2 regions of the Pseudomonas sp. MYb118 genome follow, and region 2 is predicted to be linked to the other one. Evidence: predicted binding sites of a transcription regulator. Region 2 holds the regulator's gene; the other holds the start of a gene.

What was found. Region 2 encodes sigma-54, which starts transcription at its own class of promoters, with help from an activator protein. Its sites were predicted from a motif close to ANTGGCATNNANNTTGCTNT; they were not measured.
Region 1: the regulator sigma-54 is predicted to act here: its motif matches at 1,637-1,656, upstream of ABVN20_RS00185 (flagellar hook-length control protein FliK).

What each region holds. Positions count from the first base shown of each region.
Region 1 covers NZ_JBFRXN010000001.1:34,791-40,600, forward strand. The annotation lists gene ABVN20_RS00185 (flagellar hook-length control protein FliK) at 1-1,560, opposite strand, end outside; gene ccmA (cytochrome c biogenesis heme-transporting ATPase CcmA) at 1,757-2,392, shown strand; gene ccmB (heme exporter protein CcmB) at 2,389-3,057, shown strand; gene ABVN20_RS00200 (heme ABC transporter permease) at 3,150-3,905, shown strand; gene ccmD (heme exporter protein CcmD) at 3,902-4,078, shown strand; gene ccmE (cytochrome c maturation protein CcmE) at 4,075-4,530, shown strand; gene ABVN20_RS00215 (heme lyase CcmF/NrfE family subunit) at 4,535-5,810, shown strand, end outside.
Region 2 covers NZ_JBFRXN010000002.1:2,673,293-2,679,102, reverse strand. The annotation lists gene ABVN20_RS18015 (KdsC family phosphatase) at 1-167, shown strand, start outside; gene lptC (LPS export ABC transporter periplasmic protein LptC) at 175-747, shown strand; gene lptA (lipopolysaccharide transport periplasmic protein LptA) at 734-1,282, shown strand; gene lptB (LPS export ABC transporter ATP-binding protein) at 1,283-2,008, shown strand; gene ABVN20_RS17995 (RNA polymerase factor sigma-54) at 2,191-3,684, shown strand; gene raiA (ribosome-associated translation inhibitor RaiA) at 3,760-4,068, shown strand; gene ptsN (PTS IIA-like nitrogen regulatory protein PtsN) at 4,081-4,545, shown strand; gene rapZ (RNase adapter RapZ) at 4,548-5,405, shown strand; gene ABVN20_RS17975 (HPr family phosphocarrier protein) at 5,421-5,693, shown strand; gene ABVN20_RS17970 (ZIP family metal transporter) at 5,742-5,810, opposite strand, start outside.

The sequences.
Region 1 (5,810 bases), on a different contig from region 2:
GACCCAGCGTTGTTCCAGACGGGTTTGCGGCCCTTGGGGTGGTGTGCCCTGGTGGCAATCGAAATCGCCGACATTGAGGCCCGAGTCCAGCAGGCGCTGGCGCAGCGCAGCCAGGTTGCTTTCGATCAGGCTGGCGGTATACGGGCGTTCGGCCCAAAGCTGGCTGGACAGGCTGCCGGCAATCAGTTGCGCCTGGACTTGCAGCGGCCCCAGCGGTTCCATGTCGAACGCCAGGTCGACGCGCCATAATTGCTGTTTGGGTTCGCGTTCGTCACGACGTTCCTGGGGTTGTTCTTTCTCCGGCGCATCCTCGCGCTGAAACTTGACCTGCAACGGCACGATGTCCTGCATGTTGCGCATCGGGATTTCCAGCTGCCAGGTGCTCATCAGGCGGCCATCGCTGGTCACGCCGGTCTGCTCCAGGCTCGACAACTGATGGCTTTGCAGGCGCGAAACCGCTGCGGCAGCCAGGCGCAGCAGATGTTCCAGATCGCCTTCGCCTTCAGCGCTCTGCAACAGGCGTTCGGGGATGGGGAAACTGGTCGGCGACGGCTTGGCGCTGACCTGGCCGAGCATGCCCAGGGCATTGCGCACGAAGCTCGGCATGGCCTGGGCCAGGGTGTTGGCGGCAATGATCGCGCCCAGGCTGGTGTTGGCCGGCAACCCCTGGCTGACCTGTGCGATCAACCGGAGCAGGTCACCTTTCATGTCGGGTGCCAGGGCCGGGTTCTGGCCACCCAGCAGTTTCGATTCGAGGAAGGCACCGCTGCCGGCCAGGGCCAGCGCCAGGCCTTTGGGCGTACTCAGCTGCTGCACGTCCGGCAGGCCGGCGAGCAGCTTGTTCACCGCGGCCCGCAAGTCGCTGGAGGTCTGGTCGGACGCCGGCAGGTTCTGCAACAGTTTGAGCAAGCCGTCCAGCGAGCCCTGGCGGCTCTGTTGGCTGGCCAACTGCTGGGTGACCGCCAGTTGTTCGTGGCGGCTGCTCAGGGGGACGAATTTCAGGGTCTGGCTGTCTTGCACCTGGGCGCTGAGCAACGTGCCAATGCGCAACGGCGTCGGGCTGTCGATGGTCAGCGTCTTGCCGCTCAACGCGGTGTTGAGCAGGCTCACCAGTGAACGGAAGACCGTCGGCTGACCCGGCACCTGCGGCAGCACCTGGGCGGTCAGTACCTTGCCCTGCAACAGCGTGCCCACGGGCAATTGGGCCGTGTCGATGCGGGTGAGGGCGGCCACGCTGGAGGCGATCGCCTGCTGCACCGTGACGGCCAGGTTGCCCGCCGAGGGCTGGGTGATCGCCAGGTACGTCCCCTGGGGCAGGGGCTGGCTGCTGGTGGCCTGGACGGTGGTCTGCCGGCCACTTTCAAGGGTGACCTTGAGCAGCAACTGAAAGGTCTGGTCCGCCTGCTTGAGCGACAGCACTTCGGCCCTGGCCGACTGCCCGGCTGTGATCAGGCCTTCGATCGGCGTCAGCAACTTGAGCAGTTCACCACTGACCACCAGCGGGCGTGAGGTCGCCGAGGTGGGCTGCGGGAGCGGGAGGATGTTCATTTCGCCTGTCATACGCGGTCACAACCTGAGGAAATAGCCCTCATTAGAGTAGGGCATCGCATGTATAATGCCGCCCGTCTTTCAGAGAGTGGCAAAAACATTGCAATTGTTTGACGCAGCTCTCTAGAACAGGCCGCCAATGCGACTATGCTGCACCACTTTAGCGGCCGCTGTGCTGCCGACTTGAACCGTAAAGGCCCGTGATCTCTTGACCAGTCCTGTCCTGCAAACCGTCGCACTCGCCTGTGAGCGAGACCTTCGACTGCTGTTCGAAAATCTCGATTTGAGACTGGCCAGTGGCGAAATGGTGCAAATCAGCGGCCCCAACGGCAGCGGCAAGACCAGCCTGCTCAGGCTGTTGTCCGGGCTGATGCAGCCGACGGCCGGGCAGATCCTGCTCAATGACCAGCCGCTCAACGAACAGCGCAGCGAACTGGCGCGCAACCTGTTGTGGATCGGCCATGCCGCCGGCATCAAGGATTTGCTCACGCCGGAAGAAAACCTCAGCTGGCTGTGCGCGCTGCATCACCCCGCCAGCCTTGAGGCGATCCAGGACGCGCTCGCCCTGGTCGGACTGCGCGGTTTCGAGGATGTTCCCTGCCACACCCTGTCCGCCGGCCAGCAACGTCGCGTGGCGCTGGCACGCTTGTACCTGGACAGTCCACCGCTGTGGATCCTCGACGAACCGTTCACCGCCCTCGACAAGCAGGGTGTGGCGCAGCTCGAATCCCACCTGGCCAGCCATTGCGAGCGCGGCGGCATGGTGGTGTTGACCACTCACCACACGCTGACCCGCAAGCCGGCCAGCTATCGCGACATTGATCTGGGGAATTGGGCCGTATGAGTGTGTTCGGTCTGCTGGTGGCCCGTGAAGCCCGTCTGTTGTTCCGCCGCCCCGCGGAATTGGCCAATCCGCTGGTGTTCTTTGCAATAGTGGTATCGCTGTTCCCGTTGGCGGTCGGTCCCGAGTCTCAATTGTTGCAAACCTTGTCTCCGGGACTGGTCTGGGTAGCGGCCCTTTTGTCGGTCCTGCTCTCGCTGGACGGGCTTTTCCGCAGTGATTTCGAGGACGGTTCCCTCGAACAGTGGGTCCTTTCGTCGCACCCCCTGCCTCTTCTGGTTTTGGCCAAGGTACTGGCACACTGGGCCTTCTCTGGCCTGGCCCTGGTTTTACTCGCTCCACTGCTGGCGTTGATGCTCGGTTTGCCAACCGCCTGTCTACCGGTGTTGCTGCTTTCCCTGCTGCTGGGTACACCGGTGCTGAGCCTGCTCGGTGCGGTGGGCGCAGCGCTGACAGTGGGCTTGAAGCGCGGTGGCCTGTTGCTGGCACTGTTGATTCTGCCGCTGTACATCCCGGTGTTGATCCTCGGCAGTGGCGCCTTGCAGGCAGCCCTGATGGGCATGCCGGCGACCGGTTATCTCTTGTGGCTTGGCAGCCTGACCGCCCTGGCGATAACCCTGACACCGTTTGCAATCGCCGCTGGCCTGAAGATCAGCGTCGGCGAATAATAATGAGGTCTGATCAAAATTTGATCACTTCTTTTGACCGAAGAATGACCCACGCCGCTCGTTGACGTGCGGCAACCGTGATGGAAACAGCAATGAACTGGACCTGGTTTCATAAGCTCGGCTCACCCAAGTGGTTCTATGGCATCAGCGGCAGAATGCTGCCCTGGCTGAGCATCGCCGCGGTGTTGCTGATCGGCATCGGCGCCGTCTGGGGCCTGGCCTTCGCGCCACCGGACTATCAGCAAGGCAACAGCTTTCGCATCATCTACATCCACGTGCCCACCGCCATGCTGGCCCAGTCCTGCTACGTGATGCTCGCCGTGTGCGGGGTCGTCGGGCTGGTGTGGAAAATGAAGCTGGCCGATGTCGCCCTGCAATGCGCGGCCCCCATCGGTGCCTGGATGACCGCCGTGGCGCTGGTCACCGGTGCAATCTGGGGCAAGCCGACCTGGGGCTCATGGTGGGTCTGGGATGCACGACTGACGTCCATGCTGATCCTGCTTTTCCTGTACTTCGGTCTTATTGCACTGGGCAACGCCATCAGTAATCGTGACAGCGCGGCCAAGGCCTGCGCCGTGCTGGCGATCGTCGGCGTGATCAACATTCCGATCATCAAGTACTCGGTGGAGTGGTGGAACACCTTGCACCAGGGCGCGACCTTCACGCTCACGGAAAAACCGGCGATGCCGGTGGAAATGTGGCTGCCACTGCTGCTGATGGTGCTGGGTTTCTACTGCTTCTTTGGCGCCGTGCTGTTGCTGCGCATGCGCCTCGAAGTGCTCAAGCGCGAGGCCCGCGCCAGTTGGGTCAAGGCAGAAGTGCAGAACAGCCTGGAGGCCGCTCGATGAGTTTTGCTTCATTCGGCGATTTCCTCGCCATGGGCCATCATGGCCTGTATGTCTGGTCGGCCTATGGCATTTGCCTGGCGGTGCTGGTTTTGAACGTGGCGGCGCCGGTCCTGGCCCGCAAGCGGTATCTGCAACAAGAGGCGCGTCGTCTGCGCCGGGAGAGCGGCAAGTGAATCCGTTGCGCAAAAAGCGTCTGATCATCATTCTGGCGATTCTGGTCGGGGCCGGCGCTGCCGTCGGCCTGGCCCTGAGCGCCCTGCAACAGAACATCAACCTGTTTTACACGCCCACCCAGATCGCCAATGGCGAAGCACCGCTGGACACGCGCATTCGCGCTGGCGGCATGGTCGAGGCCGGCTCGCTGCAGCGTTCCGGCGATTCGCTGGATGTGAAATTCGTCGTCACCGATTTCAAGAAATCCGTCACCGTCACTTATCGCGGCATCCTGCCGGACCTGTTCCGTGAAGGGCAGGGCATCGTCGCCCTGGGCAAACTCAACGCCGACGGCGTGGTGGTGGCCGATGAAGTGCTGGCCAAGCACGATGAAAAATACATGCCGCCCGAAGTGACCAAGGCCCTGAAAGAAAGCGGTCAATCGGCTCCAACGCCCGCGAAGGAGGGTTGATCGAATGACTTCCGGTCTGTTTATTCCCGAGCTGGGTCATCTGGCGATGATCCTGGCGTTGTGTTTCGCGCTGTTCCAGGCCGTGGTGCCGTTGCTCGGCGCCTGGCGCGGTGATCGCCTGTGGATGAGCCTGGCGCAGCCGGCAGCCTGGGGCCAGTTCGCCTTTCTGGTGTTCTCCTTCGGCTGCCTGACCTACGCGTTCATGACCGACGATTTTTCCGTCGCCTACGTCGCCAGCAACTCCAACAGCGCGTTGCCGTGGTACTACAAGTTCAGCGCCGTGTGGGGCGCCCACGAAGGTTCGTTGCTGCTGTGGGCGTTGATCCTCGGCGGCTGGACCTTCGCGGTGTCGGTGTTCTCCCGTCAGTTGCCGCAAGTGATGCTGGCGCGGGTGCTGGCGGTGATGGGCATGATCAGCAGCGGTTTCCTGATGTTCCTGATCCTGACCTCCAACCCGTTCTCGCGCATCCTGCCGCAGATTCCCGCCGATGGTCGTGACCTCAACCCGTTGCTGCAGGACATTGGCCTGATCGTGCATCCGCCAATGCTGTACATGGGGTACGTCGGTTTCTCCGTGGCGTTCGCCTTTGCCATCGCCGCCTTGCTCGGTGGTCGCCTCGATGCCGCGTGGGCACGCTGGTCGCGTCCGTGGACAATCGTCGCCTGGGCGTTCCTCGGTATCGGTATCACCCTCGGCTCCTGGTGGGCCTACTACGAACTCGGCTGGGGTGGCTGGTGGTTCTGGGACCCGGTGGAAAACGCGTCCTTCATGCCATGGCTGGTGGGCACCGCGCTGATTCACTCGCTGGCGGTCACGGAAAAACGCGGCGTATTCAAGAGCTGGACCGTGTTGCTGGCCATCGCGGCATTCTCCTTGAGCCTGCTGGGTACATTCCTGGTGCGTTCCGGTGTGCTGACCTCGGTCCACGCGTTTGCTGCCGATCCGGAGCGCGGCGTGTTCATCCTGATGTTCCTGCTGGTGGTGGTCGGTGGTTCGCTGACCCTGTTCGCCCTGCGCGCACCGGTGGTCAAGAGCCAGGTCGGCTTCAACCTGTGGTCGCGCGAAACCCTGCTGCTGGGCAACAACCTGGTACTGGTGGTCGCGGCTTCGATGATCCTGCTGGGCACCCTGTACCCGCTGGTCCTCGATGCCTTGAGCGGCGCCAAGCTGTCGGTCGGCCCGCCGTACTTCAACGCCCTGTTCATTCCGTTGATGGCGGTGTTGATGGTGGTGATGGCGATCGGCGTGCTGGTGCGCTGGAAAGACACCCCGGTCAAAT
Region 2 (5,810 bases):
GCCGTGTCGGCCTGGGCATCGCGGTTGCCAATGCCGCCAGCTTTGTCCGTGAACACGCGCACGGCGTGACCCAGGCCCGTGGTGGCGAAGGTGCCGCTCGCGAATTCTGCGAACTGATCCTGCGCGCCCAGGACCGCCTCGACGCGGCCAACGCCGCGTACCTGTGAGCCAACTATGCTGAGCAAGAAAATTCGCAATACGCTGATATTCGGTTGCATCGCTGCGATCTTCGCTGCGGTCGGCTACTGGAACATCAGCCCGGAACGCTTTCTCGACAAGCCGGTGGCCAAGGTCGAAGACAGTCCCATCGACTGGTACGCGACCAACACGCACACCCTGCAATACCTTGAAGACGGGCGCGTGCAGTACGAGATGACGTCCGACAAGGCCGAGCACGTCAAGGCCACCGATATCACGCTGGTCACCAAGCCCGACCTGAACATGTACCGTGGCACCGATTACCCCTGGCACGTGACCAGTGACCGTGGCGAAGTGAACCCCGGCGGCACCGAGGTCGAGCTGATCGACAACGTACGCGTCAAGCGCACCGACGAAAAGAACCGCGACACCCTGATCACCTCCACTCGCATGACGGTGTTCCCGCAGGAGCAATATGCGCAGACCCAGCAACCCGTTAGAATCGACGGCGCTGGTGGCGTATCGACTGGCGTAGGAATGAAAGCCTATTTGAAGGACAGCAGGATTCACCTGCTATCGAACGTAAGAGGACAGTATGAGGCTCGTTAAAACCCTCCCTATTTTGCTCGGTCTGAGCGCAGCACTGGGAAGCGTGAGCGCCTGGTCTCTGCCGAACGATCAGCAGCAGCCTATCCGTATCCAGGCCGACGATGCCCAACTGGACGACAAGAATGGCGTTGCCACCTACACCGGCGACGTGATCATCACCCAGGGCTCGATGAAGGTGACCGGCAACAAGGTGACCATGACCCGTGCTCCGAACGGCGACATCGACGTGGTGACCTCGGTGGGCAACCTCGCCTACTTCGAACAACTGCAGACGGCGGGCGACACCAAGCCGGTGCAGGGCTACGGCGTCACCATCCAGTACCACGCCCAGCAGGACCGCGTCGTCCTGATCGACCGCGCCAAAGTGATCGACAAGGACGGCAACGTGACCCAGGGCGAGAAAATCGTCTATGACACCAACAAGAAGCTTGCTACCGCCGGCCGCGCCACAGGCGCCAACGTGACCGAATCGCGTCCGCGTATCGACATGGTGATCCAGCCGAAAAAGAAAACCGATGAGCAAAAGGCCCCGTAAATGGCAACTCTGAAAGCTCAGCATCTGGCCAAGAGCTACAAGAGCCGCCAGGTCGTGCGCGACGTCAGCCTGTCCATCGACAGCGGTCAGATCGTCGGCCTGCTCGGCCCCAACGGCGCCGGCAAGACCACCTGCTTCTACATGATCGTCGGCCTGGTGCAGGCCGATCAGGGCCGCGTGCTGATCGACGACCTGGACGTCAGCCACCAGCCGATGCACGGTCGCGCCAAGGCCGGTATCGGCTACCTGCCGCAGGAAGCCTCGATTTTCCGCAAGCTCTCGGTCGCCGACAACATCATGGCGATCCTCGAGACCCGCAAGGAACTCGACAAGGCCGGTCGTCGCAAGGAACTGGAAAGCCTGCTGCAGGAATTCCACATCAGCCACATCCGCGACAACCTCGGCATGAGCCTGTCCGGTGGTGAACGCCGCCGCGTGGAAATCGCCCGCGCCCTGGCCACCAGCCCGAAATTCATCCTCCTCGACGAACCTTTCGCCGGCGTGGACCCGATTTCCGTCGGCGACATCAAGCAGATCATCCATCACCTCAAGGCCAAGGGCATTGGCGTGCTGATCACTGACCACAACGTCCGTGAGACCCTGGACATCTGCGAAACCGCCTATATCGTCAACGATGGCCAACTGATCGCCGAGGGCGACTCTGCCACCATCCTGGCCAACGATCTGGTCAAGGAAGTGTATCTGGGCCACGAGTTCCGCCTGTAAGCGTCGAGGTATCCGACAGGTCGGTCGAGCGCTGGTAACGATGAAAAATCAAGACTTTTTTATTGTTACAGCGCTCTAGGCAAACGCTGCTGTTTCGGGCATATAATTTGCTTATGTTTGGCGCTCCGGCGCCCTGTAGTGGATGGCGCATGTGCGCCGGAAAAAGGTGTTAAGCCCCTGCCATGAAACCATCGCTAGTCTTGAGAATGGGCCAGCAGCTGACGATGACACCGCAGCTGCAACAGGCCATCCGCCTGCTCCAATTGTCGACCCTGGACCTGCAACAGGAAATCCAGGAGGCCCTGGAGTCCAATCCGATGCTCGAACGCCAGGAGGAAGGCGACGACTTCGACAACTCCGACCCGATGGCCGACAACGTCGAACAAAAGCCGAACAGCGAGATTCAGGAACCCTCCTACCAGGAAAGCACACCGACGGTCGACAACCTCGAGGAAGGCGACTGGAACGAGCGCATTCCCAACGAACTGCCCGTCGACACCGCCTGGGAAGACGTTTACCAGACCAGCGCCAGCAGCCTGCCGAGCAACGATGACGACGAGTGGGACTTCACCACCCGCACATCGGCCGGCGAAAGCCTGCAAAGCCACCTGCTGTGGCAACTCAACCTGGCGCCGATGTCCGACACCGATCGCCTGATCGCCGTGACCCTGATCGACTGCATCAACAATCAGGGCTACCTGGACGAAACCCTCGAAGAAATCCTCGAAGCCTTCGATCCGGAACTGGATATCGAACTGGACGAAATCGAAGCCGTCCTGCACCGCATCCAGCAATTCGAACCGGCTGGCATCGCCGCCCGCAACCTTGGCGAATGCCTGCTGCTGCAATTGCGCCAGCTGCCCGCCAAGACGCCCTGGCTGGCCGAGGCCAAGCGCCTGGTCACCGACTACATCGACCTGCTCGGCAGCCGCGACTACAGCCAACTGATGCGCCGCATGAAGCTCAAGGAAGATGAACTGCGCCAGGTCATCGAGCTGGTCCAGAGCCTCAACCCGCGTCCGGGCTCGCAGATCGAGTCCACCGAAGCCGAGTACGTCGTGCCCGACGTGATCGTGCGCAAGGACAACGAGCGCTGGCTGGTGGAGCTCAACCAGGAGTCCGTGCCACGGCTGCGGGTCAACGCCCAGTACGCCGGTTTTGTCCGCCGCGCCGATACCAGCGCCGACAACACCTTCATGCGCAATCAGTTGCAGGAAGCCCGCTGGTTCATCAAGAGCCTGCAGAGCCGCAACGAAACCCTGATGAAAGTTGCCACCCAGATCGTCGAGCATCAGCGCGGTTTTCTGGAGTACGGCGACGAAGCGATGAAACCGCTGGTCCTGCACGACATCGCCGAGGCGGTGGGCATGCACGAATCGACGATTTCCCGGGTGACCACCCAGAAGTTCATGCACACCCCACGGGGCATTTATGAACTGAAATACTTTTTCTCCAGCCACGTCAGCACCTCCGAAGGCGGCGAATGCTCGTCCACGGCGATCCGCGCGATCATCAAAAAACTGGTTGCCGCGGAAAATCAGAAAAAGCCGTTGAGTGACAGCAAGATCGCTGGTTTACTGGAGGCACAAGGCATTCAGGTGGCTCGCCGCACCGTCGCCAAGTACCGCGAATCCCTCGGGATCGCGCCTTCGAGCGAACGCAAGCGGTTGATGTAGAGCCACGCCACAGCGTTCCAGTGGCAGGTAATCAGTGCCTGCCGCTTTATGCACTGGCAACGAAGGAGAAGCTGTATGCAAGTCAACATCAGTGGACACCAACTGGAAGTGACCGAACCTCTTCGCACCTACATCGGCGAAAAACTCGATCGGCTGGAGCGACACTTCGACAAGATCACCAATGTCCAGGTCACGATGACCGTCGAAAAGCTCAAACAGAAAATCGAAGCCACCCTGCATATTCCTGGCGGTGAAGTGGTCGCCAACGCGGAACATACCGACATGTACGCGGCCATCGACGCACTGACCGACAAGCTGGATAAACAACTCAAAAAGCATAAGGAAAAGACCCAGAGCCTCCTCCAGGGCGCAACCGGTCGTTAACACTCCCTACCCATGATCCGACTTGAAAGCATCCTGACCCCCGGCCGTTCCCTGGTGAACGTGCCGGGTGGCAGCAAAAAGAAAGCCCTCGAACAAATTGCCAACCTGATCGCCCGGGAAGTCCCCGATCTGGAGATGCAAGATGTCTTCGAGGCGCTGATCGCCCGTGAAAAACTCGGCTCGACCGGTTTTGGCAACGGTATCGCCATCCCGCACTGCCGACTCAAGGGTTGCACCTCGCCCATCAGTGCCCTGATGCACCTGGATGCTCCCATCGACTTCGACGCCATCGACGGCGCTCCGGTGGACCTGCTGTTCGTCCTGCTGGTCCCGGAAGCCGCTACCGATGCGCACCTTGAATTGCTCCGTCAGATCGCCAGCATGCTCGATCGCAAGGAAGTCCGTGATCGCCTGCGCAGCGCCGCGAGCAATGAAGCCTTGTATCAGGTTGTCCTGGACGAGCAAAACGGGCACTAATCATGCGCTTGATCATCGTCAGTGGTCGCTCCGGCTCAGGTAAAAGTACCGCGCTCGACGTGCTCGAGGACAACGGTTACTACTGCATCGACAACCTGCCCGCCGGGTTGCTGCCGGAACTGGCCGAACGCGCGCTGATCCATACCGAACTGTCGCAACCGCTGGTGGCCGTGTCCATCGACGCGCGCAACCTGCCAAGCCACCTGACCCGTTTTCCCGAACTGCTCGAGGAAGTCCGCAGCCGGCACATCCAGTGCGATGTCCTGTACCTGGATGCCGACGAAGAGACCTTGCTCAAGCGTTTTTCGGAAACCCGTCGCCGCCACCCGCTGAGCAGCGCCAATCGCTCGCTGGCCGAGGCGATCAACGACGAGACCAATCTGCTGGGGCCGATCGCCGACCTCGCCGACCTCAAGGTCAACACCACCAGTCTGAACCTGTACCAGTTGCGCGACACCATCAAGCTGCGCCTGCTGAACCAGCCGGAGCCCGGTACGGCGTTCCTGGTGGAGTCGTTCGGGTTCAAGCGTGGCATGCCGGTGGACGCCGACCTGGTGTTCGACGTGCGGTGCCTGCCCAACCCTTACTGGAAGCCGGAGCTACGCGAGCAATCCGGCCTCGATCAACCCGTTGCCGAATACCTGGCCGCCCAGCCGGATGTCGAGGAGATGTTCCAGGACATTTCCTCCTACCTGCTCAAATGGCTGCCCCGCTTCGCCGCCAGCAACCGCGCCTATGTCACCATTGCCATTGGCTGCACGGGCGGGCACCACCGCTCCGTCTACCTGACCGAGCGCCTGGGTCAGGTCCTGCAAAAATCCCTGAAGAATGTCCAGGTCCGCCACCGCGACCTCACCTAAAGGATTCACATCGCGATGCCTGCTCTGGAAATCGAAATCATCAACAAGCTGGGCCTGCATGCCCGTGCTTCCGCCAAATTCGTCGGCGTGGCCGGTCAGTTTCCTTGCCAGATCAGGGCCGGGCGCACCCCGGCGTCCATGGTCGACGGCAAAAGCATCATGGCCATGATGATGCTCGCCGCCGGCAAGGGCACCAAAATCCATCTGAGCACTGAAGGCGAACAGGAACAGGAAGCGCTCGATGCGCTGGTGGCGTTGATCAACAACTATTTTGACGAAGGCGAATAAGTCAGCAGCCTGCGGCAGCGGGCTTGCCCCACTGCCGCCCCTCCCCGGCTAAGCCAACGCGGTATCCATCACCATCATCAGACAGAACCCGATCAGCAGCCCGAGGCTGGCCAGCTT